DNA from 3 places in the Citrobacter sp. KH_055_1 genome. Region 3 is predicted to be linked to each of the others. Evidence: riboswitches for the same ligand, from Rfam matches in the RefSeq annotation. Region 3 holds a riboswitch; each other region holds the start of a gene.
The links. A riboswitch is a leader RNA that binds a small molecule or an ion and turns the genes downstream of it on or off. The one in region 3 is predicted to bind thiamine pyrophosphate.
Positions count from the first base shown of each region.

Region 1: linked by a shared signal. The riboswitch ahead of thiC (phosphomethylpyrimidine synthase ThiC) and the one ahead of thiB (thiamine ABC transporter substrate binding subunit) in region 3 are both predicted to bind thiamine pyrophosphate.
Region 2: linked by a shared signal. The riboswitch ahead of thiM (hydroxyethylthiazole kinase) and the one ahead of thiB (thiamine ABC transporter substrate binding subunit) in region 3 are both predicted to bind thiamine pyrophosphate.

Region 1 covers NZ_CM174473.1:4,471,931-4,482,144, forward strand. The annotation lists gene zraR (sigma-54-dependent response regulator transcription factor ZraR) at 1-78, opposite strand, end outside; gene zraS (two-component system sensor histidine kinase ZraS) at 84-1,469, opposite strand; gene zraP (zinc resistance sensor/chaperone ZraP) at 1,731-2,165, shown strand; gene AC3ITF_RS21000 (DUF1481 domain-containing protein) at 2,255-2,950, opposite strand; gene hupA (nucleoid-associated protein HU-alpha) at 2,962-3,234, opposite strand; gene AC3ITF_RS21010 (YjaG family protein) at 3,421-4,011, opposite strand; gene nfi (deoxyribonuclease V) at 4,045-4,725, opposite strand; gene hemE (uroporphyrinogen decarboxylase) at 4,735-5,799, opposite strand; gene nudC (NAD(+) diphosphatase) at 5,849-6,622, opposite strand; gene rsd (sigma D regulator) at 6,719-7,207, shown strand; TPP riboswitch at 7,261-7,383, shown strand; gene thiC (phosphomethylpyrimidine synthase ThiC) at 7,464-9,362, shown strand; gene thiE (thiamine phosphate synthase) at 9,362-9,997, shown strand; gene AC3ITF_RS21045 (HesA/MoeB/ThiF family protein) at 9,990-10,214, shown strand, end outside.
Region 2 covers NZ_CM174473.1:1,715,829-1,726,042, forward strand. The annotation lists gene apbC (iron-sulfur cluster carrier protein ApbC) at 1-587, shown strand, start outside; gene AC3ITF_RS07940 (DUF2574 family protein) at 852-1,133, shown strand; gene yehD (fimbrial protein YehD) at 1,412-1,852, shown strand; gene AC3ITF_RS07950 (fimbria/pilus periplasmic chaperone) at 2,017-2,700, shown strand; gene AC3ITF_RS07955 (fimbrial biogenesis outer membrane usher protein) at 2,713-5,193, shown strand; gene AC3ITF_RS07960 (fimbrial protein) at 5,199-6,227, shown strand; gene AC3ITF_RS07965 (RcnB family protein) at 6,298-6,630, opposite strand; partial or broken gene AC3ITF_RS07970 (hypothetical protein) at 7,096-7,266, opposite strand; gene AC3ITF_RS07975 (hypothetical protein) at 7,275-7,484, opposite strand; TPP riboswitch at 8,296-8,392, shown strand; gene thiM (hydroxyethylthiazole kinase) at 8,425-9,213, shown strand; gene thiD (bifunctional hydroxymethylpyrimidine kinase/phosphomethylpyrimidine kinase) at 9,210-10,010, shown strand; gene AC3ITF_RS07990 (GntR family transcriptional regulator) at 10,063-10,214, shown strand, end outside.
Region 3 covers NZ_CM174473.1:3,965,863-3,976,076, reverse strand. The annotation lists gene araB (ribulokinase) at 1-557, opposite strand, end outside; gene araC (arabinose operon transcriptional regulator AraC) at 897-1,742, shown strand; gene AC3ITF_RS18710 (DedA family protein) at 1,862-2,629, shown strand; gene thiQ (thiamine ABC transporter ATP-binding protein ThiQ) at 2,689-3,387, opposite strand; gene thiP (thiamine/thiamine pyrophosphate ABC transporter permease ThiP) at 3,371-4,981, opposite strand; gene thiB (thiamine ABC transporter substrate binding subunit) at 4,957-5,940, opposite strand; TPP riboswitch at 6,098-6,275, opposite strand; gene sgrR (HTH-type transcriptional regulator SgrR) at 6,456-8,111, opposite strand; gene sgrT (glucose uptake inhibitor SgrT) at 8,211-8,333, shown strand; gene AC3ITF_RS18680 (sugar efflux transporter) at 8,449-9,627, shown strand; gene leuD (3-isopropylmalate dehydratase small subunit) at 9,735-10,214, opposite strand, start outside.

The sequences.
Region 1 (10,214 bases), 510 kb from region 3:
ACGCAGCAGCGCTTGTAGAATAGTGCAGTGGCTGACGTCATCGTCCACAACCAGAATATCGATTTTTCCGTGTGTCATCCTTGTCAATCCTGTGGTTTCGCATTGATCGGCAGCCAGAGAGTAAAGACGGTGCCTCTACCTTCCACGCTGGTCACCTGAATGGTTCCGCCGTGCTGCTCAATGATGTTTTGCACCACCGCCAGTCCCAGCCCGGTACCGTCTGCCTTCGTCGTAAAGTAAGGAGTAAAAATAGCCTCCAGCTGGTCGGGCGCAATTCCCTTTCCGCTGTCGGTAACCCTAATTTTAACCCGTTCGGCGCTACTTTCACTCGCTGAAACCGTAACCGTCCCCTGATGTCCGATAGCATGAATGGCGTTGAGGTATAAATTCAGCAGGACCTGCGTGAGTCGGTCGGGATCGGCTTGAATAGCGGGTAACGCAGCATTCGGCGTAAACTGCAGTTGAATTTCCCGGCTCTGAGCATCCTGGCTAACCAAATGCAGCGAGTGGGTGATGACTTCATTAAGATCGACCCGCTGCAGCGTCAGGTGCGCGGGCTTCACCAGCTCCAGCAATTCACTCACCACCCGATTTAAGCGATCGGCCTCTTTCGCCATCACCTGCGCCAGTTCATGCGACTCGCCCCCCGCCGGAGTGCGTTCGGCAAAATATTTCGCTAACCCCTTGATGGATGACAGTGGATTACGGATTTCATGCGCGACTCCCGCCGCCAGATGTCCGAGCGCCATCAGCTTTTCTTTACGCTTCATCGCGTCCTGTAGCTCTTTATAAGAACGCTGATAGCGTTGGTACCAGAAAAACGTCAGCACGGTAGCCAGCAGCACCGCCGCCAGAGCAGACAGAACGATCAGCGTATTACGCCACTCTCTGGCCTGAGTCGCGGCCAGGTCGCTGGCATCAAAAGCGATAAAGATGGTTTGCGTAGGCGTATTCGCATGATCGTCATTACCGGAGCAGCGTGCCATACCGTGCCTCCCGGCCCCATACAACGGCTGGAACTGGCGATAAATTTCCAGGGCTGGTATTTGATCATGCCCATCGGGCGATGAGTCGATATTCCGCCAGCGTTCTTGTTCCCCAGGATTTAACTGACGCAGGACATCCGGCGAGTAGAGGGATTTACCAACCATAGAGGAATCACTGTGGGTGATGATCACGCCATGCTCATCGACAACGGCAAACCAGAGTACGCCCGGCTGTACCGCCATTTGCTCCAGCAGCGTTTGTTGCTGCGCATGATGCATACGCATTCCCATGCCCACACGCGTACCGGACTCAAGGGCGCGGATCAGCACGCTTCCCTTTTCCAGTAACGTTTGTCGAGCGGCATCACTTTCCCGGCCGTAGTCCCGAATGGTCATGATGGAAAACCACCCCACCAAAATCAGGATCGCCGCCGGTAATAACCGGCTCAGCCACTTTGCTGCCGTATCCTTATCAAGACGCATACGTTCTCCCTTTCCCGCCGTTCCTTTCTTCATTTCAGGTATACAGCAGAAATCATGCCATCTTTTCACCCTGATAACCCTGTTCTCAGGCACAAACCCTCACAACGGGTGGGTAAAAATGACCCACCGGGCTGTTCTGGCGAGTCATTTTTACTCGCTTACGCCCGGGCGGCAGCCGCGCGATCCCCGCAGCATAAGGACGTCCAGGTTGGCACGGAAGATGCAAAAGAGAAAGTAAGCTAACCAACAGGAGAACGAACGATGAAACGGAATAATAAACTGGCGCTAATGGTCCTCTCGCTGATGGCTCTGGGTTCCACCCCGGCACTGGCGCAACATCACTGGGGCAATGGTGAGGGAATGTGGCAACAGGGTGGTACGCCAATGACCACCGAGCAGCAGGCCGCAGCCCAGAAAATCGCTGATGATTACTACACGCAGACCCGCGCATTGCGCCAGCAGTTGACGTCTAAACGTTATGAGTACAACGCGTTGCTCACCGCCAGCCCGCTGGACAGCGCAAAAATTAATGCCGTCGCAAAAGAGATAGAATCTCTGAATCAGGCGCTTGATGAGCAACGGGTGAAACGGGATGTCGCCATGGCGGAGGCGGGCGTGCCTCGTGGTGCCGGCATGGGTTGCGGTGGCGGCAGTTACCATCGTGGCGGGGGTCATATGGGTATGGGCCACTGGTAAAGAACTTAATGCCTGATGGCGCTACGCTAATCAGGCCTACAGATGGATACCGTAAGCCGGATAAGACGCTTTTGCGTCGCCATCCGGCGTTAAAATGTTTTATCTTTTGGCTGCCAACGACAGAAATCAGAATTCGCGACCAGCAACAGCTGAGATCCCTCAGGCGCTTCCAGCCATGCCACGCTCACGTCGACCGACGAGCGGCTCTGGCGGCGCTCGATATGGTTTATCGCCCATGAATCTAAATCAGGTTTGATCGTCTCGCCTTCACACGTAGTGACCGTGCGTTCGGCGGCATGCCAACGCCCCTGCCGTAATACCACACGCCCCTGGCGCAGCGCATCGCTGGTCTGACGGGTTTGATCGGCACGGTAGCGGTAGAGCGCAATTTGATCGCTGGAAAGCTGCTGCTTTTGTCCATCGACTTCACGCTGCATAAAACTCAGTTCACCCCGATCGTCGAAACGGATGCGAACATGCTCCGGCGGTTGGCTGTATACGTTGAGTTCTATCAGAGAGAGGGTGTCACCCTGCCAGCGGTACTCACTGGTGGTTGTGTCGCCGCTTCGCCACGGACTAAAAACGGAGAGCAGATGCACATCATTGTTGGAATCTTTACGCCAAACGCGTACCGCTCCGTGATCGCCAACATAACCGCTGGCCGTGAACGGAGGAAGCTCAGAGTGGCGACTGCAGGCAGACAGCAACAGAACACCTGAAAGCCAAAGCGTATGACGCCAGATGGACAAAAGGGGCGAAACCGCCCCCTCGTTAAAACTGTTCACTGCCACGCGAATTACTTAACCGCGTCTTTCAGTGCTTTACCAGAAACAAATGCCGGTACGTTAGCTGCGGCGATTTTGATTTCTTGACCGGTCTGCGGGTTGCGGCCAGTACGCTCAGCGCGGTGGTTCACTTTGAAGGTACCGAAACCAACCAGTTGTACAGCATCGCCTTCTTTCAGAGACTCAGTAATAGCAGCCAGAGTGGATTCCAGAGCAGCTTTAGCCTGTGTTTTGGACAGTTCTGCTTTGTCTGCAATTACATCAATCAGTTGAGTCTTGTTCATAAGTTATCCTTACAATGTGTTTATCGCTTGCTAAGCATCGAGTGCGACGGAAATGCCAGAAAAGCACTCTCCTGCATACACGCACCGATAGCCACTTTTCTTCGCCCCCCAAATGTAGACCAGACGGGGGGCGGATGGGAAGCCTTCAGGCACGACAAATCAGGCGTTAAATCACGTTTTGTGGTGTCATTGCTGAAAAATTATACCAATATTGCTCTCGCCAGCCTCGCGCAGGTCTGCACGCAGCCCTTTTATCAGCTCAAGATCGCGTTCTTCGCAATCGGCTAAAAGTCGGAATATTTCCCACTGAATATCCCATTCTTGCTCAACGGCAGGGTTCTCTTTCAGCTCTTCATCGGTCATTTCGCGACCCGCTTGCGTCATTTCCAGCATCGCGACGCTGGTAATCGAAGCCTTACTGACTTCAATCGCGTGTTCCAGCGTTTCACCGCTCAGACGAGAATGCATGACTTCGCTCAGGGCAACACAAGCGTCAATAGCCGGATAAACGCCGTACAGATCGTAGTCATCTGCGGACGGAATAGCCTCTTCAAACTTCTCCAGCTGGCTGTCAAAATTGATTTTCGCATCCTTGACGGTCAGCACTTCCCAGACTAAATCCAGGATTCGGCGGTAAATCTGCCCATCACCAAACTCCGTTTGCTTGCAGAACATGGCGTAGTTTGGGTACATGCGCTCACACAGACAGGCCATAAAGGTGACGTGCTGCCAGCTTTCCAGCTTCTCCAGACGCAGATGAATCGGGTTTTGTAACATGATGAGTTCTCGAATACGGAAATTAGTCGCAGTTTACCCGATATGGGGCGTTTTTGCTGCAAGCCGCGTAAAAGCCGGGCGTTCCGATGCCACCGCATCCGCCCAACGTGTCGGTTCCGGCAGGCGATAGCCGTTCATACAACGCTGCACCCACGCCAGCGCGCTATCCATGCCCACGCGATGTCCGGTAGAGATAAACAGTGGATTACAGCGTGCTTTGCTGCGCCAGACCCACGCCAGCTGCTCGCCTTTATCCAACAGTGGCGCTAGCGCCCCGGGTTCAGCAGATAAGGGTTCAAACTTGCCGCACAGCCGTTTTTTCGCCACGCCAATCGTCGGGATATCCACCAGCAGACCAAAATGGCTGGCAACGCCAAGACGACGCGGGTGGGAAATACCGTGACCATCAACGAACACTAAGTCAGGCTTCTGCGATAATTGTTCCCAGGCAGCCAGCAGCGCAGGATATTCGCGAAAAGAGAGAAAACCGGGGATATACGGCATGGTGGTGGCGATACGCGCCACCTTATATTCAACCAGCTCAAGAGAAGGATACTTCAGTAGCACGATGGCGGCTCGCGTCACCTCTCCGCCCTGCTCAAACCCGACATCTGCCCCAGCGATCAGATCCGGCGGATCGCTTTTAAAGCGATCTTCACGGATCACCGCAGAGGCCAGTTCAAGCTGTTGGGCGCGTAGCGACGCGAGATCCATCGTGACTCCTTAGCGGTGGTACTGCTCAGACAAGCGATGTACCGCCTCCACAAACACCCCGGCATGTTCCGGCGGCACATCCTGGTGGATACCGTGGCCCAGGTTAAAGACGTGGCCTTCCCCTTGACCGAAGCCCGCCAGTATCGTGGCGACTTCTTCTTCGATACGCGGTGCCGGTGCGTAGAGCATGGACGGGTCCATATTGCCCTGTAACGCCACTTTATGACCGACACGACGACGCGCATCGGCAATATCTGTCGTCCAGTCGAGACCCAGCGCATCACATCCAGTTTCCGCCATCGCTTCCAGCCACTGTCCGCCGCCTTTGGTGAACAAGGTGACCGGCACGCGGCGGCCGTCGTTTTCACGCAGCAGACCATCGACAATTTTGTGCATGTAATAGAGAGAGAACTGCTGATAGTCGCGACCGGTCAGCACGCCGCCCCAGGTGTCGAAAATCATCACCGATTGCGCGCCGGCTTTGATCTGCGCATTCAGGTATAGCGTGACGCTTTTCGCCAGCTTATCGAGCAGCAGATGCAGCGACGTTGGATCGGCGTACATCATCTTTTTAATCACGGTGAAGGCTTTGCTGCTGCCGCCTTCCACCATGTAAGTCGCCAGCGTCCACGGACTGCCAGAGAAGCCGATCAGCGGCACGTCGCCCTTCAGCTCGCGGCGAATAGTACGTACCGCGTTCATCACGTAGCCCAGTTCCCCTTCCGGGTCCGGGATCGGCAGCTTATCCACATCGGCCTTACAGGTGATGGGAGAGGTAAAGCGTGGGCCTTCGCCAGCTTCAAAGTACAGCCCAAGTCCCATCGCATCCGGGATGGTCAAAATGTCCGAAAAGAGGATCGCCGCATCAAGTTTATACCTGCGCAGCGGTTGTAGCGTCACTTCGCAGGCCAGCTCGGCGTTTTTGCACAGCGCCATGAAATCGCCCGCTTGCGCACGAGTGGCTTTGTACTCCGGCAAATAGCGGCCCGCCTGGCGCATCATCCATACCGGAGTAACATCAACGGGCTGGCGCAGCAGCGCACGCAGGTAACGATCGTTCTTCAGTTCGGTCATTTTTATCTTCCTTTTAGCGTCAGGCCGTCAGTGTATCATTACTCGTTCTTTACTCGTACTCAACCCGACACATCGCCACAGTATCTTCGATCAGTCGACGTGCGACGGTACCCGGCGGGGGAAGTAGCGGTAAGTCATCGTAGCGATACCAGTTCGCTTCCAGCAGTTCTTTCGGGTCGATGACGATCTCCCCGCTATCATATTCCGCCATAAACGCGGTCATCAAAGACTGCGGAAACGGCCAGGGCTGGGAGGTAACGTAGCGCAGGTTTTTCACCTTAATGCCGCTTTCTTCCATCACTTCTCGCGCTACCGCTTGTTCTAACGTCTCCCCCACTTCAACAAAACCGGCCAGCACGGTATGCACGCCGTTGCGGTGGCGAACATGCTGAGCCAGCAGCAGGGAGTCTTCACGACGGATGGCGACAATAATGCAGGGGGCAATTTGCGGATAATAACGTTCACGGCAGTGGCTACACAGCATTGCCCATTCGGTTTTGCTTGGGTGCATCGGATGGCCACAATAACCGCAGAATTTATGCGAACGGAAAAACTCAGCCAACTGTACGCCGCGTCCGACCAGTTGAAACAGTCCCACATCCTGATCGAGGATCTGGCGCACTGAGCCCATATCGTGGCGACGCTGCTGCTGCACCAGCCAGACGGTTTCACCTTCCCACTCGCCTATCGGCAACCCGCGCTGACCCAGCAGATCAAAACCAGCCGCGTCACCATGTGGCAGCTCTCCGTGAGGCAACCACAATTTTTGTTCATGACTGACGATCCACCAGCCGCTGTCTAATTTTTCAATAATACGATCCATATCTCTTGCGCAACCTTTGCTTCACAGGCATGTTGTTTACATTATTTTTACATTTATCGGTGAGCCGTTTTTCAACACCACCTTGCGGAGTCAATCATGCTAAACCAGCTGGAAAGCCTGACGGAACACGTCGGAGGAAGTAATAAACTGGTTGATCGCTGGCTACATGTACGTAAGCACCTGCTCGTGGCTTACTACAATCTGGTTGGCATTAAGCCTGGCAAAGAATCGTACATGCGGCTCAATGAAAAAGCGCTGGATGATTTTTGTCAGAGCCTGGTCGACTACCTCTCCACCGGACACTTCAGTATTTATGAACGTATTCTGCATAAATTGGAAGGGAACGGGCAGCTTTTAAAAGCCACAAAAATTTGGCCTCTTCTGGAAGCCAATACACAACAGATTATGGACGACTATGATTCCAGTCTGGAAAACGCCATTGACCACGATAATTTCCTTGAATTTCAACAGGCATTGTCGGATATCGGCGAGGCGCTGGAGGCCCGGTTTATGCTGGAAGATAAGTTGATTATGCTGGTGCTTGATGCGGTACACGACAGCGCAATGATCAAACGCCCTGCTTGAGATTTGCGCGAGTAACAGGTAGTTTACAACCATTCCTCCTCGCCAGAGGGGGAATTATCTTGTCGGAGTGCTTATTTTCCACATCAGCATGAGTGGAAAAGGCTGAGACCGTTAATTCGGGATCCGCGGAACCTGATCAGGCTAATACCTGCGAAGGGAACAAGAGTAAATCTACAGTTGTATCGCCCATGGGCGATCTTCCCTCTTGCTTCATCCGTCGTCTGACAAGCCATATCCTTACTTTTTGGAATGAGCTATGTCTGCCACTACTAAACCATCCCGCCGCGAACAGCGCGCCCAGGCCCAACACTTTATCGACACCCTGGAAGGGACCGCCTTTCCTAACTCAAAACGCATCTATATTGCTGGTTCACAGCCAGATATCCGTATTCCTATGCGTGAAATCCAGCTCAGCCCGACGCTCATTGGCGGCAGTAAAGATACCCCGCAGTACGAAGAGAACGAAGCCGTGCCGGTATATGACACCTCTGGCCCGTATGGCGATCCTGATGTGGCGATTAACGTCCAGCAGGGTCTGGCAAAACTGCGCCAGCCGTGGATATCCGCACGTAATGACAGCGAAGAGCTGGACGACCGTAGCTCCGCCTACACCAAAGAGCGCCTGGCCGATGATGGCCTGGACGAGCTGCGTTTCAACGGCTTGCTGACGCCTAAGCGCGCCAAAACCGGCCGCTGCGTGACCCAGTTGCACTACGCGCGCCAGGGCATCGTCACTCCGGAGATGGAGTTTATCGCTATCCGCGAAAATATGGGCCGCGAGCGCATTCGCAGTGAAGTGCTGCGCCACCAGCATCCAGGCATGAGCTTTGGCGCCAGCCTGCCGGAAAATATCACGGCGGAATTCGTGCGTGATGAAGTCGCTGCCGGGCGCGCCATCATCCCCGCCAACATCAACCACCCGGAATCAGAGCCGATGATCATCGGACGTAATTTCCTGGTGAAGGTCAATGCCAACATCGGTAACTCAGCGGTCACTTCCTCCATCGAAGAAGAAGTGGAAAAGCTGGTGTGGTCCACGCGCTGGGGGGCGGATACGGTGATGGACCTGTCCACCGGTCGCTATATTCACGAAACCCGCGAATGGATCCTGCGAAACAGCCCGGTGCCGATCGGCACCGTACCGATCTACCAGGCACTGGAGAAGGTCAACGGGATCGCCGAAGATCTCACCTGGGAAGCGTTCCGCGATACGCTGCTGGAGCAGGCCGAACAGGGTGTCGACTATTTCACTATCCACGCGGGTGTGCTGCTGCGCTATGTGCCGATGACCGCTAAACGCCTGACCGGAATTGTCTCGCGCGGCGGTTCCATCATGGCGAAATGGTGCCTCTCCCATCACAAAGAAAACTTCCTGTTCGAGCACTTCCGCGAAATCTGTGAAATCTGTGCCGCCTATGACGTTTCCCTGTCATTGGGCGACGGCCTGCGTCCGGGTTCCATTCAAGATGCCAACGACGAAGCGCAGTTCTCTGAGCTGCATACGCTGGGCGAGCTGACCAAAATTGCCTGGGAATATGACGTGCAGGTGATGATTGAAGGCCCTGGCCACGTACCGATGCAGATGATTAAGCGCAACATGACCGAAGAGCTGGAACACTGCCATGAAGCGCCGTTCTACACTTTAGGGCCATTAACGACCGATATTGCGCCGGGCTATGACCACTTCACCTCCGGTATTGGTGCGGCAATGATTGGCTGGTTTGGCTGCGCGATGCTGTGCTACGTCACGCCAAAAGAGCACCTCGGCCTGCCGAACAAAGAAGACGTGAAGCAGGGGTTGATTACCTACAAGATTGCCGCGCATGCCGCCGATTTAGCTAAAGGGCATCCGGGTGCGCAGATCCGCGATAACGCCATGTCAAAAGCGCGCTTCGAATTCCGCTGGGAAGACCAGTTTAATCTGGCGCTCGACCCGTTCACCGCCCGCGCCTACCACGATGAAACCCTGCCACAGGAGTCCGGCAAAGTCGCTCACTTCTGCTCAATGTGCGGGCCGAAATTCTGCTCGATGAAAATCAGCCAGGAAGTGCGCGACTACGCTGCCGCACAAACCATCGAAGTGGGGATGGCGGGTATGTCGGAGAACTTCCGCGCCAAAGGCGGTGAAATCTACCTGAAAAAGGAGGAAGCCTGATGTATCAGCCTGAATTCCCAACGGTACCTTTCCGCCTCGGGCTGTACCCGGTGGTCGACAGCATTGCGTGGATTGAACGCCTGCTTGATGCAGGCGTACGTACTATCCAGCTGCGAATCAAAGATAAACGCGACGAAGAGGTCGAAGCCGACGTGATTGCCGCTATTGAACTGGGGCGTCGCTACGATGCCCGTCTGTTTATCAATGACTACTGGCGACTGGCGATTAAACACCATGCTTACGGGGTACATCTGGGCCAGGAAGATCTTGAAACCACCGACCTAAAGGCGATTCAGGCCGCAAGGTTACGTCTTGGGGTATCCACCCACGATGATATGGAGATTGACGTGGCGCTGGCCGCGCGCCCTTCTTACATCGCACTGGGTCACGTCTTCCCGACACAAACCAAGCCGATGCCATCTGCCCCACAGGGATTGGTACAACTCGCCACGCATATCGAACGACTGGCTGACTACCCTACTGTCGCCATTGGCGGTATCAGCCTTGAGCGGGCACCGGCTGTGCTGGCGACCGGGGTGGGCAGCATTGCGGTAGTCAGCGCCATCACGCAGGCCGCTGACTGGCGAGGTGCCACGTCACAGCTGCTTTCAATTGCAGGAGCAGGCGATGAATGATCGCGATTTTATGCGCTATAGCCGCCAGATTTTACTCGGTGATATTGCGATAGAGGGCCAGCAGACACTGCTCAACAGCCACGTGCTGATTGTTGGCTTGGGCGGATTAGGCTCCCCTGCCGCGCTGTATCTGGCGGGTGCGGGAGTAGGCACATTGACGCTAGTGGACGACGACGACGTGCATCTGAGTAATCTTCAGCGCCAGATCCTGTTCACG
Region 2 (10,214 bases), 2.3 Mb from region 3:
CTCATGGCCTGGCAACCAACTCCATTGGTTATCTTGTCACCGACGATAACGCCATGGTGTGGCGCGGCCCGATGGCCAGTAAAGCGCTGCTGCAGATGCTGCAAGAAACGTTATGGCCAGATCTCGATTATCTGGTCCTGGATATGCCGCCGGGCACCGGTGACATTCAGCTGACGCTGGCGCAGAACATCCCGGTAACGGGGGCGGTTGTAGTAACCACACCGCAGGACATTGCGCTTATCGATGCCAAAAAAGGGATTGTGATGTTCGAGAAGGTGGAAGTGCCGGTTCTGGGTATCGTCGAGAACATGAGTATGCATATCTGCAGCAACTGTGGTCATCATGAGCCAATCTTTGGCACCGGTGGCGCGCAGAAGCTGGCGGAGCAATATCGTACTCAACTGCTGGGACAAATGCCTCTGCACATTTCACTGCGTGAAGATCTCGATCGCGGTACGCCAACGGTTATTAGCCGTCCTGACAGCGAATTCACGGCGATTTACCGTGACCTGGCAGGACGTATCGCCGCACAGCTGTACTGGCAGGGTGAAGTTATTCCGGGCGAAATTGCCTTCCGCGCGGTGTAATTTATAGTGTTACAGATATTCACCGCATCAATGTATTATTGATGCGGTGAATACTTAGAGTGAAAAGACTTCGTAATATTGTTTATCCTGCCTGTATAATTCATGTCTTTTTCCGAATAAATCACCTCAATGCATCATTATAATTGATCAAATAAAACCAATTAATCTACAATCTCAATTGGTTTTAGCAAGGAAGTTAACCCATAATTAACCGGACCGACGGCGAATGCGCTGTTTTCCACCCATACAGGAATAATGAATGCAATGAAAATTGGTTTATTGTTGGGACTTATTACTCTGGCTTATGGAATGAGTTCGTCTGCCTTCGCTTCAGATAGCGCCACATTAACCATCAGTGGCAGGGTGACTGAACCGACGTGTAGCGCTGATGTTGTTAACAATAAAGTGCAGCAACGCTGTGGTATCGTAACCTTAACTCCTGACCTCCACGAGGTTGCGTCTCATCCTGTAAGAGGCGTGGTGACCGAGCTTGTGCCCCTGGGAAGGGATGCCACTCGGCAAATAGTGTTAAGCCGTTACGATTAATATACGGAAATTACTATTAAGCACTAATCATGATTATGAATGATTAGTGCTTTTTTATTGTCTTCACGAATAATGTCGAATGATTAATTACGCTAATTTATTAAATGCAAAAATAGTATTCGCCATTACTTATTTGTTGTAATTATATTGCTGTTTATAACTTGTTTTAAATCAATAAAACAAGGTGTTTACATTGCGGTAACGTTTCTTGTGTGCGAATTTAATTTCAAGAGTTGAACCTCTTAACAAATAGAAATTAATTCATTAAGGAAGATACTATGAAACGTTCAATTATTTCTGCTGCTGTACTGTCTGCTGTATTTATGAGCGCTGGGGCTTTTGCTGCTGATACCGATTCTGGCATATTGAATATTAATGGTAGAATTACAGGGACGACTTGCCATTTCCAGAATGATAAAAACACCACCAGCATTGATATGAACGAAATTGGTAGTGATGTGTTTACTGGAAAAAATGCAGGGTATGTCTATACAGGAGTTAAAAATAGTACCAGTACACCATTAATTATTGTTTGTGATAATGAAGATGTACCTAAGTTGTCATTATCAAAAAGTGAATTTGATAGTAATGATATTACACATAATTCACTTACTGGTACTGATGATGCTACTGGTGTAGGATTTGCAGTTTATTTAGGGGGAACGGCCGATGAGGCTAAACGGGTTAAACCTGGTAACACTCTGCAATTGAAAAAATAACTGATAAAACCTACCAGCTTGATTTCACTGCCCAATATGCTCAGTCAGGAAGTAGTGTTACTAAAGGAGCTGTAAGTTCAGCAGTTACTTTAACTGTTGTTACTGATTGATATAATTACCGGCGGCAGTGCCGCCGGTGTTTAGAAATATTAAGGGGTGAAAAAATGAAAGGACTCCTCGTTTTGTTTATATCGTCTATAGTCCTGCCAGCGCATGCGGGAATTGTGATTTATGGTACACGTATTATCTATCCTGCGGAAAAAAATGAAGTGCTGGTGCAACTAATGAACCAGGGAGAACGTTCTTCGCTGGTACAGTCATGGATTGATGATGGTGATATGTCTCTACCACCAGAAAAGATCCAGGTCCCTTTTCTGCTGACTCCTCCGGTTGCTAAAGTAGCGGCCAACTCAGGCCAGCAGTTGAAAATTAAAAAAGTGCCCAATATGTTGCCCAATAATAAAGAGAGTCTTTTTTACCTCAATGTACTTGATATTCCTCCGAACAGTCCTGATAGTGTAGGAAAAAATGTACTCAAGTTCGCGATGCAGAATAGGATTAAACTATTTTATCGACCTAAAGGTATCTCACCAGTTAATAAGCTTACGTTTCAAAAACTGTCTATGAAACGTAGCGGCAGTATTTATTCCATTAAGAATGATGCCGCTAACTGGGTCACGGTGACGGAAGTAAAAGCTAATGATGTTAAAATAAATAACGAAAGCATTATGCTTGCACCACTTTCCAGTGCAGATGTGACATTAAAAAGTGCGAATGCTAATCAGTATAAAATAACTATTATTGACGACCACGGTAATTATATTAGCGATAACGTCAGCCTAAAATAACAGGAGCTGATTATGTTAAGGATGACTCCGATTGCTTCGGCGGTATTGCTGTTGCTACTCGGCATTGATGCCCATGCCACAGAAGAAACGTTTGATACAAATTTTATGATGGGTGGAATGAAGGGGGAGAAAGTTTCCGATTTCCGCCTCGATGAAAATCAACCGTTATCCGGGCAATATGACATCGATATCTATGTCAATAAACAGTGGCGTGGCAAGTATGACATCATCGTTAAGGATAACCCGGATGACACCTGTTTATCTCGCGACGCATTAACGCGTCTGGGGATAAATATACAAGCGTTGGACAAGAAGAATGAATGCCCAAGCTTGAAGCAGGCGGTGCAAGGAGGCAGTTATGCCTGGGATATCGGCACGTTTCGCCTGGATCTCAGCGTCCCGCAGGCCTATGTGGATGAACTGGAGAATGGCTATGTACCTCCAGAAAACTGGAATCGCGGCATCAATGCCTTTTATACCTCGTACTACGCCAGCCAGTATTACAGCGATTATAAGGATTCTGGTAACAGCAAAAGTACCTATGTGCGTTTTACCAGTGGGTTAAATCTGCTGGGGTGGCAGTTGCATTCTGATGCCAGCTATAACAAAACTGATGACAGCAGCGGGGAGTGGAAAAGTAATACCCTGTATCTGGAACGCGGCATCCCGCAAATTTTGGGCACTCTGCGTGCCGGGGATATGTATACCTCATCGGATATTTTTGATGCGGTGCGCTTTAGTGGCGTACGGTTGTATCGCGATATGCAGATGCTGCCAAACTCAAAGCAGAATTTTACGCCGTTGGTTCAGGGGGTTGCACAAAGCAACGCGCTGGTCACCATCGAACAGAACGGCTTTGTCGTTTACCAGAAAGAGGTTCCACCTGGCCCGTTCTCTATTGCTGATTTGCAGCTTGCAGGCGGTGGTGCTGATCTTGACGTCAGTATCAAAGAGGCTGACGGATCGGTAACAACTTATCTGGTGCCGTATGCGGCGGTGCCCAATATGCTGCAGCCAGGGGTGTCAAAATATGATTTTGCCGCCGGGCGTAGCCATATTGAAGGGGCCAGTAATCAGACCGATTTTGCGCAGATGAGCTACCAATATGGGCTGAATAATCTGTTAACGCTGTACGGCGGTACTATGCTGGCGGATAACTACAATGCGTTTACGTTGGGTACGGGCTGGAATACGCGTATTGGAGCAATTTCCGTTGATGCAACCCAGTCCCACAGCAAGCAGGATAGCGGTGATGTGTTTGACGGGCAGAGCTACCAGATTGCTTATAATAAATATTTGACGCAAACCGCCACGCGTTTTGGTCTGGCGGCGTATCGCTATTCTTCCAAAGACTATCGCACTTTTAACGATCACGTTTGGGCAAATAATCAAAACAGTTATCATCGTGATGAAAATGATGTGTACGACATCGCGGACTATTATCAGAATGATTTTGGTCGTAAGAACAGTTTTTCGGCTAACGTCAGCCAGTCTTTGCCGCAAGGTTGGGGCTCGTTTTCGCTCAGTACGCTGTGGCGCGATTACTGGGGGCGTAGCGGCAACAGTAAAGATTATCAGTTGAGTTATTCTAATAGCTGGCAACGGATTAGCTATACTTTTTCAGCCAGTCAGACTTACAACGAGGATCATCACGAAGATAAGCGTTTTAACGTCTTTATCTCCATTCCATTCGATTGGGGAGATGATATTAGCGCTCCGCGCCGGCATCTATATGTATCGAACTCGACCACCTTTGATGATGATGGTTTTGCCTCCAATAATACCGGACTTTCCGGCACCGCAGGCAGTCGCGATCAGTTTAACTATGGCGTCAACCTCAGCCATCAACGACAGGACAGCGAGACAACGGCGGGCGGTAATCTGACGTGGAATGCGCCAGTTGCGACACTGAACGGCAGCTACAGTCAGTCGTCTAAATATACACAAACTGGCGGCAGTATTTCCGGGGGGCTGGTGGCCTGGTCTGGGGGCGTGAATTTAGCCAACCGACTATCGGAAACGTTTGCCGTGATGCACGCGCCGGGTCTGGAAGGGGCGTATGTAAATGGGCAGAAATACTGTACCACCAACCGTAATGGCGTGGTCGTTTACGATGGCTTGACGCCATATCGTGAAAACCACCTGATGCTGGATGTCTCCAATACCAACAGTGAAACCGACCTACAAGGAAATCGTCGCAGCGCCGCTCCGTATCGCGGAGCGGTAGTGCTAGCAAGGTTTGATACTGACCAACGCAAACCCTGGTACATCCGGGCACTACGTCCTGATGGCTCACCGCTGACGTTTGGTTATGAAGTTGAAGACAATCACGGACACAATATTGGTGTGGTAGGTCAGGGGAGCCAGCTATTTATTCGTACCAATGAAGTGCCATCGGAGATAAAAGTGGCGGTCGATAAACAACAGGGACTTTCATGCTCAATCGCTTTCGGCAAAACGATTGATGAAAGTAAAGTTTATATTTGTCGGTGAGGTTTATGATGTATAAATTAAAATTAATTATTATACTGAGCATGTTTTTATCACTTTTTAATCTTGCTTATGCCGGATGTTCTAATAAAGGTTCGTATACAACCCATACTCAAATTTTTAATTTTGAAGAAAATGCTTCCGATATCTACAGCAGAACATTTACGATGGAACCTACGGGAATATCCTGTGATAATGATAAGGATACAATTTATTATGTATCTTCTCTTAATGATAAAGTCATAGGTTTTTATGATGGTGCAATAAAGTTTAAGGTATCAGTTACGCTTACTCCGGGACAGGAGGTACTTGGAAAAACAAAAAACACATCCAGAGTGAGCTATTTGGTAAATTTAACAAAATCAACCGCGCAGGTGAATTCATCTGTAATTGGTGGAACGATCACAGTACCTTCGGCTGTTACTGCTTCTACAGATAAAAATGCGAGTAATGTAGTATTAAGTTTTTTCATGTGTTTATTTTCTGGCGATTTTTTTAACTGCCTATCTGATCGCGTGAACAAACTGAGCGGTGCGACTTTTCAGGAAAATATTACGTTCAATTTTGTTCCAAAAAACAGTACTTGCCTTCCCATAGTGACAGCACCTTTAGTGCTACCGGATGTCCAAAGGGCTGAATTACGCTCTGTTGGAACAGTAAATAGCTTATCTGGAAGTACACAAATAGCACTTCATTGTGATAATGCTATTGGAAATAATTCAACGCGTGGTATTTCCGTTTATTTGTCCAGTGACGATCTTTTAGATGGCAGTGATTTTATCTTAAAGGATAAGATGGATAATGGTGTCGGTTTTGAGTTAAGCAGTGGTACTGCTAACAGGATTCACTTATTGCGAACAGGTAATTCTATATCGAACAGTCCTGATGTGACCATCATCAAAAAGATAAAAAAAGGTGAGCAGTTACTGCAGCAGTATACAATTCCTGTAACTGCAAAGTATTATGTTTATGATGTTGCGAAAATACGAACTGGAAAATTGAATGCAACAGCTTATGTCAGAATTAACTATGATTAAATACCGACCAATAAAATTTATTAAAGTGTAATAATATTATCCTCCCTCTTGCAAGAGGGAGGTTTGCTTTTTAACGGTGATAAAAAATCTCGCCGTCGTAGGCTTTGATGATCTTGCCATCGGCATCATTGACCAGCACATACGCGCCACCCATGTAGGTCCAGTGGGTGCCTGCCGTCGGTGCGGGTAGGTTACGCAGGTTCCACTGCTTAATGGTGTATTCTTCGGTGAGGTACAGGGGCGGAACCTTGTCACCGGGTTTGAAATGGGTAAAGTCAGCAATAAAGCCGCTCAGCTCATATTTATCGATGCCTTTAGGGGCTGCGATGGCGGCAGGCGCTGCCCAGACGGTGCTGGTTACGAGCAGCAGTGCACCCAGCAACATTTTATTCTTCATACCCATCCTCTCTACTCATTCGGGTCGTCAACAACGGTCGTGTATCATTCCGGGCTTACAGGATATCTGACAAGCACTATTTTGTGAGAACTCCAGTTATTTCGTAAAAAGTGTAAATGAAGTACGAGCAGGCGGCAACGTTGAACCGCAATTTAGCAATACCGCTGCTGCTCTGCAATTTACATCAGTTTGTTGTGATGCAGTCACAGGACGACATCGCAAGATGTCAGCATCTTTACTATCTTCAATCAATAAAGGCGACCGAAGTCGCCTTATGATTGTTTACCCCTTGGAAAGTTGGGCTTTTACGACTGTATCGGCTTCAACTTTAAGAGAGAGTACATAACCTTGTTTCTTCCATAAACCGTTATTAGGTTTCCATCCTTTAGCAAGGAGATATTCAGCACTGGTAGAAATTGGTTGATTTAGTACGTGATCGGCATCAGCAGTAAATGCGTTAGAGCCTGATTTAGCCTTCGCATTTTGCGCTTTGGTTTTGTGAATATCACAAGTCCCATCACCATCACTAACTTGTGTGCAACCAGAACGCTCTAATTGAGCGCGATAGTGTGCATTAATTGCATGGGCAGGCATAATGGCGAAAGAGCATACAAGAGCAATCAGGGCTAATTTAGTTTTCATGATAAACCTTAGTTATGATGAGAATGTTTTTTCGCGTCCAGTTTACGGCTATTCTCCGTGTAAGTCTGATAACGATCGGCGTTGGCGCGATTATCAGCATGATATTGCTCAAAGCACGCGGTACGATCAATGCCGTTAGCTTCACAATCATCAAGATATTGTTTTTCCAGATTACAACCGGAAAGTGAAAAAGCGCCTGCTACGATAGCTATCATCATTATTTTATTATACTTCATTTCCAAGCCTATAATTAATTATTATTACACTAACCCGCCATTTTTGAAATGACGATGTTATACATCACCTGATAAATACACCTGGAGCTACAAGGCATAAAGAAACGATTGCGGAAACAATCACTCCTTTTGTCATGTTAATGTTAACCTTAAGAGGTATAGACAAAAACCTTTTTATCCATATGAAACATCAATGTGTTTGATTGATATAAAGCCTAACCGCGGTTATCGGTATAAATCAATACAGATTAATCTTTAAATCATAATCTTTTTTAGTGAAGTGAAATAACTATCTGATAGGCCAAGGATTTAGATGACAACAGAGATCACAAAAAAGCATCCGGGGCTATGGCTTTAGGGTGTGTATTTTTTATTTAATGTTTACATGTAGATAAGTTATCTTTGAATAGGTGATTTACCCACCTAAATTAAATAGAAAGCTAACGATTGGCTTGTCCGAAAAGAGGAATGAGTGTCGTTATAAAGGGGGATGGCTTCAAAATGAGTTAACAAATCTTTTCAACCCATTTTTAATTATTTTAAAAATCTATTGGCTGAGTTGTTAAAATGTAATTATGGAAAAATAAAAATTTAAATATTGTCACCTTCATTTTATTAGCTAATTTCGTTATCAGACTTTTATTTATTGCAGCTATATTAATTGTCTCTTCTTCATCGGAGAGAAATTGAGCGCATGAATTGTGAAATTGATTGAAACTCCTTGCACCTGCTCTATACACCCGGTTACACTATCTTGATACATACTTTATGTATAACTTATTGTTTTACAAGTAACAATGACTCGGGGTGCCCTTCCTTGTGAAGGCTGAGAAATACCCGTACCACCTGATCTGGATAATGCCAGCGTAGGGAAGTCTGACACTGCTCGTGTCCCTTCTTTCACGCGGGCAGGAGCTGAACCATGCAGCCTGACCTGCACAGCCGCGCACTCGCGGCCCACGCCTTACAGCAATTTAGAACCCTTTCTCCGCTCACGCATTGTATGACCAATGAGGTCGTGCAGAATTTTACCGCCAATACGCTTCTGGCATTGGGCGCGTCACCTGCGATGGTGATTGAACCCGAAGAAGCCAGCCAGTTTGCGGCTGTTGCCCATGCAGTACTGATTAATGTCGGTACGCTGACCGAGAGCCGCGCCATTGCTATGCGTGCGGCGGTCGAGCAGGCGCAGCGGGCGAATACGCCCTGGACGCTCGATCCCGTTGCCGTTGGGGCACTGGAGTTTCGCCGTCGTTTTTGCCTGGATTTGCTCTCGCTCCAGCCTGCTGCCATTCGCGGTAACGCCTCTGAAATACTCGCGCTAGCGGGAATGCGCGGAGGTGGGCGCGGTGTAGATACCACCGACACAGCAGCCGCTGCGCTGCCGGCGGCACAGGCGCTGGCATGCCGGGTCGCCTCCATCGTAGTGGTAACCGGGGAGGTGGATTACGTTACCGATGGCCAGCGTACCGTGAGTATTCGCGGTGGCGATCCATTGATGACGCGTGTCGTTGGCACCGGATGTGCGCTGTCGGCGGTGGTGGCTGCCAGCTGTGCGTTGCAGGGGGATCGGCTGAGTAACGTCGCGTCTGCCTGTAGCTGGATGAAACAGGCCGGTGAATTCGCCACTGAGCACTCGACAGGGCCAGGAAGCTTTATTCCTGTATTCCTTGATGCTTTATATAACCTGAACGCGCAGGAGCTGGCATGAAACGGATTAACGCATTAACAATTGCCGGAACCGATCCCAGCGGTGGTGCAGGTATTCAGGCGGATTTAAAAACATTCTCTGCGCTCGGGGCCTATGGCTGCTCGGTCATCACGGCTCTGGTGGCGCAAAATACGCGCGGTGTGCAGTCGGTTTATCGGATCGAACCTGATTTTGTTGCCGCGCAACTGGACTCCGTGTTCAGCGATGTACGCATAGATACCACCAAAATCGGTATGCTGGCAGAAACGGATATTGTGGAAGCGGTCGCCGAGCGTTTACGCCGCTTTCAGGTACGAAATGTGGTGCTTGATACAGTGATGTTGGCGAAAAGCGGCGATCCGCTGCTGTCCTCCTCTGCGGTAGAAACACTGCGTACTCGCCTGCTGCCGCAGGTGTCGATCATTACCCCGAATCTGCCGGAGGCCGCCGCATTGCTCGAAACAAGCCATGCCCAAACGGAGCAGGAAATGCTGGCGCAGGGGCGTGCTCTGCGGGCATTGGGCTGCGAGGCGGTGCTGATGAAGGGCGGTCATCTGGATGACGCGCAAAGCCCTGACTGGCTGTTTACTCGCGAGGGCGAGCAGCGCTTTACCGCGCCAAGAGTGAAGACCAAAAACACCCATGGCACCGGTTGTACGCTGTCGGCAGCGCTGGCTGCGCTACGCCCGCGTCATGCAAACTGGGCCGATACGGTGCAGGAGGCCAAAATATGGCTCTCGGCGGCACTGGCCCAGGCAGATTCCCTGGAAGTGGGCGAGGGGATAGGTCCGGTACACCATTTCCACGCGTGGTGGTAACAGGGATAAATGCGTATACTGGCTGAAGATTCAGCGGTCAGGAAAAAGATAAATGGAACAAGCGCATACCCAGCTTATCGCGCAACTGAATGAACGCATTTCGGCGGCGGATAACACGCCGCTGTATCTTAAATTCGCCCAAACGGTGAAGAACGCTGTCCGCAGCGGCATCCTCGAGCATGGCAATATTCTGCCTGGTGAGCG
Region 3 (10,214 bases):
GCGGGGATCCAGTCGCACAGCTCAATCCAGGACACGGCAGCCTGCGCGACTGCGTTGTCCTGGCGGGTAACGTGCAGGATTTTTGCCCAGAACCATTCACTGGAATAAATGCCGCCGATATAGCGGGAATAATCGACCTTGCCCGGCGTATGACACAGGCGGGTGATTTCTTCGGCTTCTTCGACTGACGTGTGGTCTTTCCACAGGACGAACATCGCGTTCGGGTTCTCGGCGAACTCTTCTCTGAGTGCGAGGACGTTGCCGTTGGCATCAATAGGCGCAGGGGTTGAACCGGTGCTGTCAACGCCAATCCCGACCACTGCCGCACGCTGTTCTGCGCTCAGTTCGCCGAGGACCGTTTTCAGTGCGGCTTCCATGGATTCAATGTAGTCACGCGGGTGATGGCGAAACTGGTTGTTTGGGCCATCGCAATATTGCCCTTCCTGCCAACGTGGGTACCACTCTACGCTGGTGGCAATCTCCTCGCCGGTGGCACATTCCACCGCCAAAGCGCGTACTGAATCACTTCCAAAATCGAGGCCAATTGCAATCGCCATCGTCTTACTCCATCCAAAAATACGGGTATGGATAAACAGTAGATAATGGGGGTGAAAACCGTCAGGCAGGATCCGCTAATCTTATGGACTAAAATGCTGTGGCATCACAAAGTGTGACGCTGTGCAAATATTCAATGTGGACATTTCTGCCGTAGTTATAGACACTTTTGTTAGCCGTTTTTATCGTTGGCGCAGGACATGTTTTTTACAAAATGCTTTTCGCATGCGGGGTTGATGGTCCATCACTGAAACCATAACGGTCTACAGGGGCGACGGTGACGATATCTTGCATAATATGGACGATTTGTTTCTTATCAGAACACCGGGAGTATTGAATTTATGGCTGAACCGCAAAACGATCCCCTGTTGCCGGGCTACTCGTTTAACGCGCATTTAGTGGCGGGATTAACCCCTATTGAGGCGAACGGGTACCTGGATTTTTTTATCGACAGACCGCTGGGAATGAAGGGCTATATCTTGAACCTGACCATTCGCGGGGAAGGGGTCATCAACAATCAAGGTAAGCAGTTTGTTTGCCGACCGGGTGATATTTTGCTGTTTCCGCCGGGTGAAGTTCACCATTACGGCCGCCATCCCGATGCCAGTGAATGGTACCACCAGTGGGTCTACTTTCGACCTCGCGCCTACTGGCAGGAGTGGCTTACCTGGCCGGCGATTTTTGCACAGACGGGTTTTTTCCGCCCGGATGAAGCGCATCAGCCACACTTCAACGAACTGTTTGGCCAGATAATCAGCGCCGGGCAGCGGGAGGGTCGTTACTCTGAGCTGTTGGCGATCAATTTGCTGGAACAACTGCTGCTCAGACGTATGGAAGCAATTAATGAATCGCTGCATCCCCCCATGGATAACCGCGTGCGTGATGCCTGTCAGTACATCAGCGATCACCTGGCGGACAGCAATTTTGATATTGCCAGCGTCGCGCAGCATGTCTGCCTGTCGCCGTCTCGTTTGTCGCACCTGTTCCGCCAGCAGCTCGGCATCAGCGTACTCAGCTGGCGTGAGGATCAGCGAATCAGCCAGGCGAAGCTCCTGTTGAGCACCACGCGCATGCCGATCGCCACCGTCGGGCGCAACGTCGGGTTTGACGATCAGCTCTATTTCTCCCGCGTTTTCAAAAAATGTACCGGCGCCAGCCCGAGCGAGTTTCGCGCTGGCTGTGAATAAAAAGTGAATGATGTGTCCGAAAAGTTGTCATATCTCGCAAACTATTCATACGAATGATGGCTTGACGAAGTTGAGAAGGGTTATCAGAATCCTTGCTTCGTAAATCTGACGGACACATTATGCAAGCATTGCTGGAACATTTTATTCTCCAGTCCGCCGTATACTCTTTGATAGCCGTACTGCTGGTGGCTTTTCTGGAGTCGCTGGCGCTGGTGGGCTTAATTTTACCCGGTACCGTGCTGATGGCCGGACTGGGTGCGCTGATTGGTAGCGGTGAACTGAACTTCTGGCATGCCTGGCTTGCGGGCATTGTCGGCTGCCTGATGGGTGACTGGATCTCCTTCTGGCTGGGCTGGCGTTTTAAAAAGCCGCTGCATCGCTGGTCTTTTATGAAAAAGAACAAGGCGTTACTGGATAAAACTGAACATGCGCTTCATCAGCACAGCATGTTTACTATTCTGGTAGGTCGTTTTGTTGGTCCGACGCGTCCGCTGGTGCCAATGGTGGCGGGGATGCTTGATCTGCCTGTCGCCAAATTTATTGTGCCTAATATCATTGGCTGCGTACTGTGGCCGCCGTTTTATTTTCTGCCGGGTATCCTGGCGGGCGCGGCAATTGATATTCCCTCAGATGTACAGAGCGGCGATTTCAAATGGCTATTGCTGGCGACCGCACTATTGCTGTGGGTCGGGGGATGGCTGTGCTGGCGGCTATGGCGTAGCGGCAAAGCGGCTGTTGATCGCTTAACCGTTTATTTGCCGCGAGGTCGACTGCTGTATCTGGCGCCGCTTGTTCTCGGGATCGGCGTGGTGGCGCTGGTCGCACTGATCCGCCATCCGCTGATGCCGGTGTATATCGATATCCTGCGCAAAGTGGTGGGCTATTAGGGCTTATTTTGCCGGATGGCGCTGGCGCTAATCCGGCCTACGGGCCGCAAATTGCGCCACTATGCTTTAATACCCAACAGCGACGAGGCGCTGGCGTGACCGCTCAACAGCTCATCTGTTTTACCTTGCCACGCAATGCGCCCGTCGGCGACTACGATTGAACGTGGCGCAATGCGCGCGGCGTCTTCTACGCTGTGGGACACCATCAGCAGCGTCAGCTGCTTCTCACGACACACGTCGGCCACCAGTGTGAGCATCTCCTGACGCAGGGCGGGGTCGAGTGCGGAGAACGGTTCATCAAGCAGCAACACGGGCTGTTCCCGCACCAGGCAGCGCGCCAGGGCTACACGCTGGCGTTGCCCGCCAGAAAGCTCGCCAGGAAGCCTTTCCAGCAACATGTCGAGTCCCATTTGTTGAGCAATGTGGCGCATTTTCTCCTGCTGCTGCGCGTTCAGTTTCAACCCAGGGTTAAGGCCGAGGGCGATATTCTGTTGCACACTCAGGTGGCTGAACAGATTGTTTTCCTGAAACAGCATGGAGACAGGGCGGCGAGAAGGCGGCGTGCGGGTATGATCCTCACCGCCTATCATCATTGTACCGCTGGCCGGAGCCAGAAAACCGGCAATCAGGTTTAATAGCGTACTTTTCCCGGCGCCGCTGGGTCCCAGCACGGCGATCTGTTCACCGCGCGCGACCGACAGCGTAAAGCGCATGGGTAAATGGTGATACAGCCATGTGATATCAATCAGTTTTAACATGTCGACCCGGTAATTTCTCAATAACAGTAAACAGCGTAAAGCACAGGATCAGCAGCAATAATGCGGTGACTGCACCATCCTGACTGCGATAGGAGCCAATCTGCTGATAGAGGTAAAACGGTAACGTGCGGAAGTCCTCGTTGCCAAACAGGGCTACCACGCCAAAATCGCCAATCGACAGGACGCAGGCGAAGGCCATGGCTTGCGCCAGCGGGCGTTTCAACGCACGCAGCTCAACCACTTTCAACCGCGACCATCCTTCAATGCCTAAAGACTGGCACAACATGCCGTAGCGCGCCGTTACGTCACGCATCGGGTTTTCCAGCACTTTCAGCGCATAAGGGATGGCCATTAGTGCATTGGTAAAAATCACAATGCCGTCGGCAGAGTCAGGCAGGCCAATACTGTTATTGAGCAGCAGGAAGAACCCGGTTGCCAGCACGATGCCCGGCATTGCGAGGATCAGCATGCCGCTCAGTTCCAGCGCCTGACCGGCTAAAACTTGCTGCCGTGCCCGCAGCTCGCGGCTGCTCCACAACAGCATCATGGTGAGAATGACGCACAGCAGGCCTGCCGCCAGCGCAATACGCAGCGAAGTCCACAGGGCTTGCCACAATACAGGCTGCGCGAGAACGTCCAGAATATGACGGTTAACACCATCGACAATCACCGCCAGCAGCGGCGGGAGTAACAGCAGCAGCGCCAGAATAATCAGCAGGGTGTCGGTCACTCGGCTGTGCAGGCGGTCGTCGGGATCGCGCCAGCCTTGTACCAGCGTGGTGCCGGGGGCTATCGCTCGACTCATGCGCTGGCTGAGCAGCACCAGTCCTAAGCAGCAAATCATCTGGATCAGTGCCAGCATGGCGGCGCGGGCGGGATCGTAGTCGAAGCTCAGCGCCTGATAGATAGCCAGCTCGATGGTGGTCGCCTGCGGCCCGCCGCCGAGCGACAGCACGGTAGCAAAACTGGCGAAGCACAGCATAAAGATGAGCGCCGCTACCGGAGGGATCTGGCGGCGTAGCCACGGCCATTCAACGAAGCGGAAGAAATGCCAGCCGCGCATACCTAGCTGCGCGGCGAGCTGCCGCTGTTCGCCGGGAATATTCTCCAGCGACTGCAGCAGTAAACGGCTGGCCATCGGCAGGTTGAAAAAGACGTGTGCCAGCAGAATGCCCTGCAGACCGTACGGTGAAAACGTCCACTCCAGGCCGAGAGCCTGCCAAAGTGAGGCCAGCCAGCCCTGACGACCGTAGACGCTAAGGATGCCAAAGACGGCGACCAGCACCGGCAGGATCAGCGTCATTGCGCACAGGCGCAGCAGCGCTATACGCCCAGGGAAACGGCGACGATAAAGCGCCCGGGCGAGGAAGATTGCCGGGATCACCGACAACGCAGCGGATAAAAATGCCTGCCAGAAGGAAAAACGCACCACGTGCCACAGGTAGCTGTCCTGCCACAGCGTGAGCCAGTCTCCCTGAGGGGCGTTCAGCCACAGCGCCAGAAACGCCGCCAGGGCGACGGCCACTATCAACGTAGCGGCCGAAAGCCCTGGGAGCAGCCAGCCGGGAATTAACGGCTGACGGCGCGTTGCCATGCGTTAATCCATGTCTGACGTTGAGTTGCTACCTGTTGTGGGGTGAATTCCAGCGCGGTGGACGGTTTTTCCAGTTGTGCAATGCCAGGAGGAAGCGTGACCTGGGTTACCGGATACATCCAGTTGCCGGTGGGGATTGCGTTCTGGAACGCCGGAGAAACCATAAATGTCAGGAATTTTTCCGCCAGTTCGGGTTGTTTGCTGGCGGCGGTACGTGCGGCGACCTCCACCTGCAAATAGTGTCCCTCGCTAAAATTGGCGGCGGCGTAGTTATCTTTCTTCTCTTCGATGATGTGATACGCCGGAGAGGTGGTATAGCTCAGCACCAGATCGCTTTCACCTTTCAGGAACAGACCGTAGGCTTCACTCCAGCCCTTGGTGACGGTGACGGTTTTAGCCGCCAGTTTCTGCCAGGCTTCCGGCGCTTTATCGCCGTACACTTTCTGCATCCACAGCAGCAGTCCCAGACCCGGCGTGCTGGTGCGTGGGTCCTGATAAATTACGCGCCATTTCTGGTCGCTTTCGACCAGTTCTTTCAGGCTCTTCGGTGGGTTTTTCAGCTTGTTTTTGTCATACACAAAGGCGAAATAACCGTAATCAAACGGTACAAAGGTGTCGTTTTTCCAGCCGCCAGGGACGTTGATGGCATCGCTCGCCACGCCGCTTTTGGCAAACAGTTTGGTCTGCATTGCCGCGTCGAGCAGGTTGTTATCCAGTCCGAGCACGACGTCGGCTTTACTGTTTTTTCCTTCCATGCGCAGGCGATTAAGCAGCGAGACGCCATCTTCCAGCGCCACCAGCTTTAGTTCGCAGTTGCAGTCGGCTTCAAAGGCTTTTTTGATGGTTGGGCTGGGGCCCCAGTCGGCGGCGAACGAGTCGTAGGTATAGACGGTCAGAACGGGTTTGGCGAAGGCAGGCGCTGCGCACAGCAGTAAAAGCGGAAGACATTTTTTAAACACTTTGCACCTCATAAAGTAAAACTCTAAATAATTCGAGTTGCAGGAAGGCGGCGACGTAGCGCATCCCCGGGAGCGTACAGGTAGTACGTGACTGGGGTGAGCGAGGAAAGCCAACGCATCTACAGCTTGAAGTATGACGAGTTAGGTGGCAAAGGACTTGAGCTACAGCCTCAAATCCCTTCGCCGGCATTATCCGGATCAGGTTCGACGGGTATCTCTCAGCCTCATACACTTCATCCTTCACGCTGCCTCTGCGTTGGCTGCGTTTGCTTGCCGCCTTGATGCATCATGAATGATGTTGTGTATGTTTTTTATTGGCACCCCGTTGAGAACGGCGTTAGTGTAATGATTTTGTTGCTATGCGGCAATCAAGAGCCTTGTCCATTAGGCTATCTTGTTTGCCAGTTTGAACCTGGGCAGTGCTCAAAATCCTCACGTACTACGTGTACGCTCCGGTTTTTCCGCGCTGTCCGTGTTCAAACTGTCTTCACCGATTACTCCTACTGAACAAGGCGTTAAGGATCCGGTGGTGCAAACCATGCTGATTTAAAATCAAACCAGCCAAGCGTATTCATGCGTAATCCGCGCATACTGCGCTGCCCCTGAATGATCAGCCAGTGATGGATCAGCGGTACAATGGCTTTACTGGCAAGCAGTTGCTGACACCATGCTGCGAGGCTCATCTCGCCGGTGCGCCAGCGGGCGGCGTCGCTTTCCCAGTCCAGAGAAAGACAGTTTTGCAGCAGCGGGACTTCGCACAAATGGGCGAACAGCGAGAAGTCCAGCGGTAAGGTAAAGTTGGCGCTGTTGAGCCAGATATCGCTGACGGTCTCGCCTGCGTGCCATTGATCGTAGTCGATCTCCTGAATATTCAGCTGTACCTGATGCTCCGCCAGCAATGTTTTCATGATCTGCGCAATCACCCGATGCTCGATATGATCGCGATAGTAGGTGAGCGTCAGTGTTTCCAGTCCCGCCGGTTTTTCACCGAGTCCTGGCCTGGCATGATGCCAGCGAGGCAGTAATCCGTACGCGGGAAACCAGTGTCGTTGATACTGCTCGTCAGCCTGAAAAATTAAATTCGTCGGCGAGAGTATGCGGCTTACCCATTCGCGCACCTCCTGATTGGCTCCGCGATGGGCGCGGGAATCAAACAGCATGTAATAACACCCTTCCTCCAGCCGGCTTTCGATAGCCTTTTCATCTTCCGTCGGGCCTTTGAGCGTGAGTCCGCCGCCGGGCTCTTCGGCGATGTCCGGTAACACCCACACGTTCACTTCGTCAATCAGCGCCCGGTAACCAAAGTAATCATCAAAAGCGTGAATTTTTAGCTGGTTACTCGTATTGCGGACGACCGCATAGGGACCGGTGCCAATTGGGTGGCTGGAAAAGTTATTCAGCGTTTCCCATTCGCGCGGCAGGATCATGGCGGGGACCTGTCCCAGTAGCCACGGCAACCAGCGATCAGGTTGCGCCAGATGGATATCCAGCGTCCAGGCCGTGGGAGAGGCAATTTGCGTAATGTGCGAGTACAGCGGCAGGCTGTTGATCCGCCTCAGTGAGGCGATCACATCCTCCATTTCCAGCTCGCGACCATGATGAAAATGGATCCCAGGACGCAGGAAAAACCGCCAGTGCAGCGGCGAAATTTGTTGCCAGTGGTGGGCAATGTCGGCTTCCAGTTCCCCATTTTCCTCATTTACGCGGGTTAAGGCGCTGAAGATTTGCCTGGCGATATGGGTTTCGGAACGGCGCAGCGCCGTACCGGGGAGCAGATTGCGCATCGGGCGATAGTAAAGGACGCGCATGATGTGCCGCCCCTGGCGAAAGCTGCGGCCCAGATGAGAAACCAGCATTTGTCGCACGGCTGTTTTATCGCCGACCAGTTGCACCAGTTGATCAATGCGATCCTGTTCCAGCAGGTCTTCCGCCCGCTGCTGCTGGAGCGCCAGCCCGGTGTAGAGAAAGGTCAGGCGTGAACGTTTGCCGCGACCGACCTCGGCTTCCCACGTTAGCCAGCCGCGTTCCTGCATGGTGTTGAGCAGGGTGCGCATATGGCGGCGCGAGCAACTGAGTAACTCTGCCAACTCGTTCAGCGTGGTGTCTTGCGTTTTGCCGTCGCAGCATTGCCACAGGCGGATAAACTGTTGTTGCAAACGACCAGAAGACATAAAAGGGGAACTCCCACGGAAAACTCAGCAATTTTATTATCCCCATATTAAGCCAATAATGAATTCCGATGAAGCGATGAGACAACGAAGGGGTCATCTATGCGTCAGTTCTATTTAAAGTACTTTACCTCGACAGCGCGTTTGTCCTGGTTGGCTTGCCTGAGTGCGCCGCAGCGCTTAAAGATGCTCGATGAACTGATGCAGTGGGAGTTGCAAGACTGACCTCTGAATTGGGAATTGCAGACATCATGTGTGACTGAGTATTGGTGTTAATCGCCGCGCCAGCAGGTATTATCTGCTGGCTTTTTTCGTTTCCGCTGCGCTTAAAAGGAAAGATATGCTCTGGATTATGACCATGGGACGGCGCCTTAACGGCGTGTATGCGGCGTTTATGCTGGTTGCCTTTATGATGGGCGTAGCGGGCGCGTTACAGGCACCCACGCTGAGCCTGTTTCTGAGTCGCGAGGTGGGGGCACAGCCATTTTGGGTTGGGCTGTTTTACACCGTCAATGCGATCGCAGGGATCGCGGTCAGCCTTGGTTTGGCGAAACGATCCGACAGTCGGGGCGATCGGCGTAAGCTGATCATGTTCTGCTGTCTGATGGCGATTGGCAATGCGTTGCTGTTTGCCTTTAACCGCCACTATTTAACGCTGATCACCTGCGGGGTGCTGCTGGCTTCGCTGGCAAATACCGCCATGCCGCAGCTGTTTGCGCTGGCGCGGGAGTATGCCGATAACTCGGCGCGAGAAGTGGTGATGTTCAGCTCGGTGATGCGTGCGCAGCTTTCGCTGGCGTGGGTGATTGGGCCGCCGCTGGCGTTTATGCTGGCGTTAAATTACGGCTTCACGATGATGTTTTCGATTGCTGCCGGGATATTTGCCGTTAGCCTGGTGCTGATCGCGCTGATACTGCCGTCGGTGGCGCGGGTCGAGCAGCCTGTCGATGTCCCGCTTGAGCAGACCGGCGGCTGGCAGGACAAAAATGTGCGCATGTTGTTTATTGCCTCCACGCTGATGTGGACCTGCAACACCATGTACATTATCGATATGCCGCTGTGGATTAGCCTTGAACTGGGACTACCGGACAAACTGGCCGGGATCCTGATGGGCACCGCCGCCGGGTTGGAAATTCCGGCAATGATTCTGGCGGGTTACTACGTGAAGCGTTTTGGTAAGCGGCGGATGATGATAACCGCTGTGGCGGCAGGCGTGCTGTTTTACCTTGGGCTTATCTTCTTCCATAGCCATACGGCGCTACTGGTCCTGCAGCTGTTTAATGCGGTATTCATCGGGATTGTTGCCGGAATAGGCATGCTGTGGTTTCAGGATCTGATGCCGGGCAGGGCGGGTTCAGCTACCACCTTGTTTACCAACAGTATCTCCACGGGGGTGATTCTGGCGGGGGTAATTCAGGGGGCGGTGGCGCAAAGTTATGGGCATTATGCCGTCTACTGGGTGATTGCGGGAATTTCGGTGGTTACCCTGGTGATGACCGGGCGAGTGAAGGATGTGTAGTGGGTGTGCCGGATACGCTGCGCTTATCCGGCCTACAAATCTTTCCGTAGGCCGGATAAGACGCTTTTGCGTCGTCATCCGGCATGCTTATCCGGCAACAACAAGCACTAGCGCATAAACGCGGGCTGTTTGTTCTCGTAAGACGAGATCGCGTCTTCGTGTTGCAACGTCAGACCAATACTGTCGAGACCGTTCAGCATGCAGTGGCGGCGGAAGGTGTCGATTTCAAACGGATACGCTGTATCGCCAGCCTTCACCACCTGTGCCTGCAGATCCACCTCAAAACGAATCCCCGGATTGGCCTGTACCAACGTGAACAGGTCATCCACTTCGTCGTCGCTTAATTTCACCGGCAGCAGTTGGTTATTAAAACTGTTGCCGTAGAAAATGTCAGCGAAGCTTGGGGCGATCACCACTTTGAAACCGTAATCGGTCAGCGCCCACGGCGCATGTTCGCGCGAGGATCCGCAGCCAAAGTTTTCTCGCGCGAGCAGAATCGACGCGCCTTGATATTCCGGGAAGTTCAGTACGAATTCCGGATTAGGCTGCTGACCATTCTCATCGAGAAAGCGCCAGTCGTTAAACAG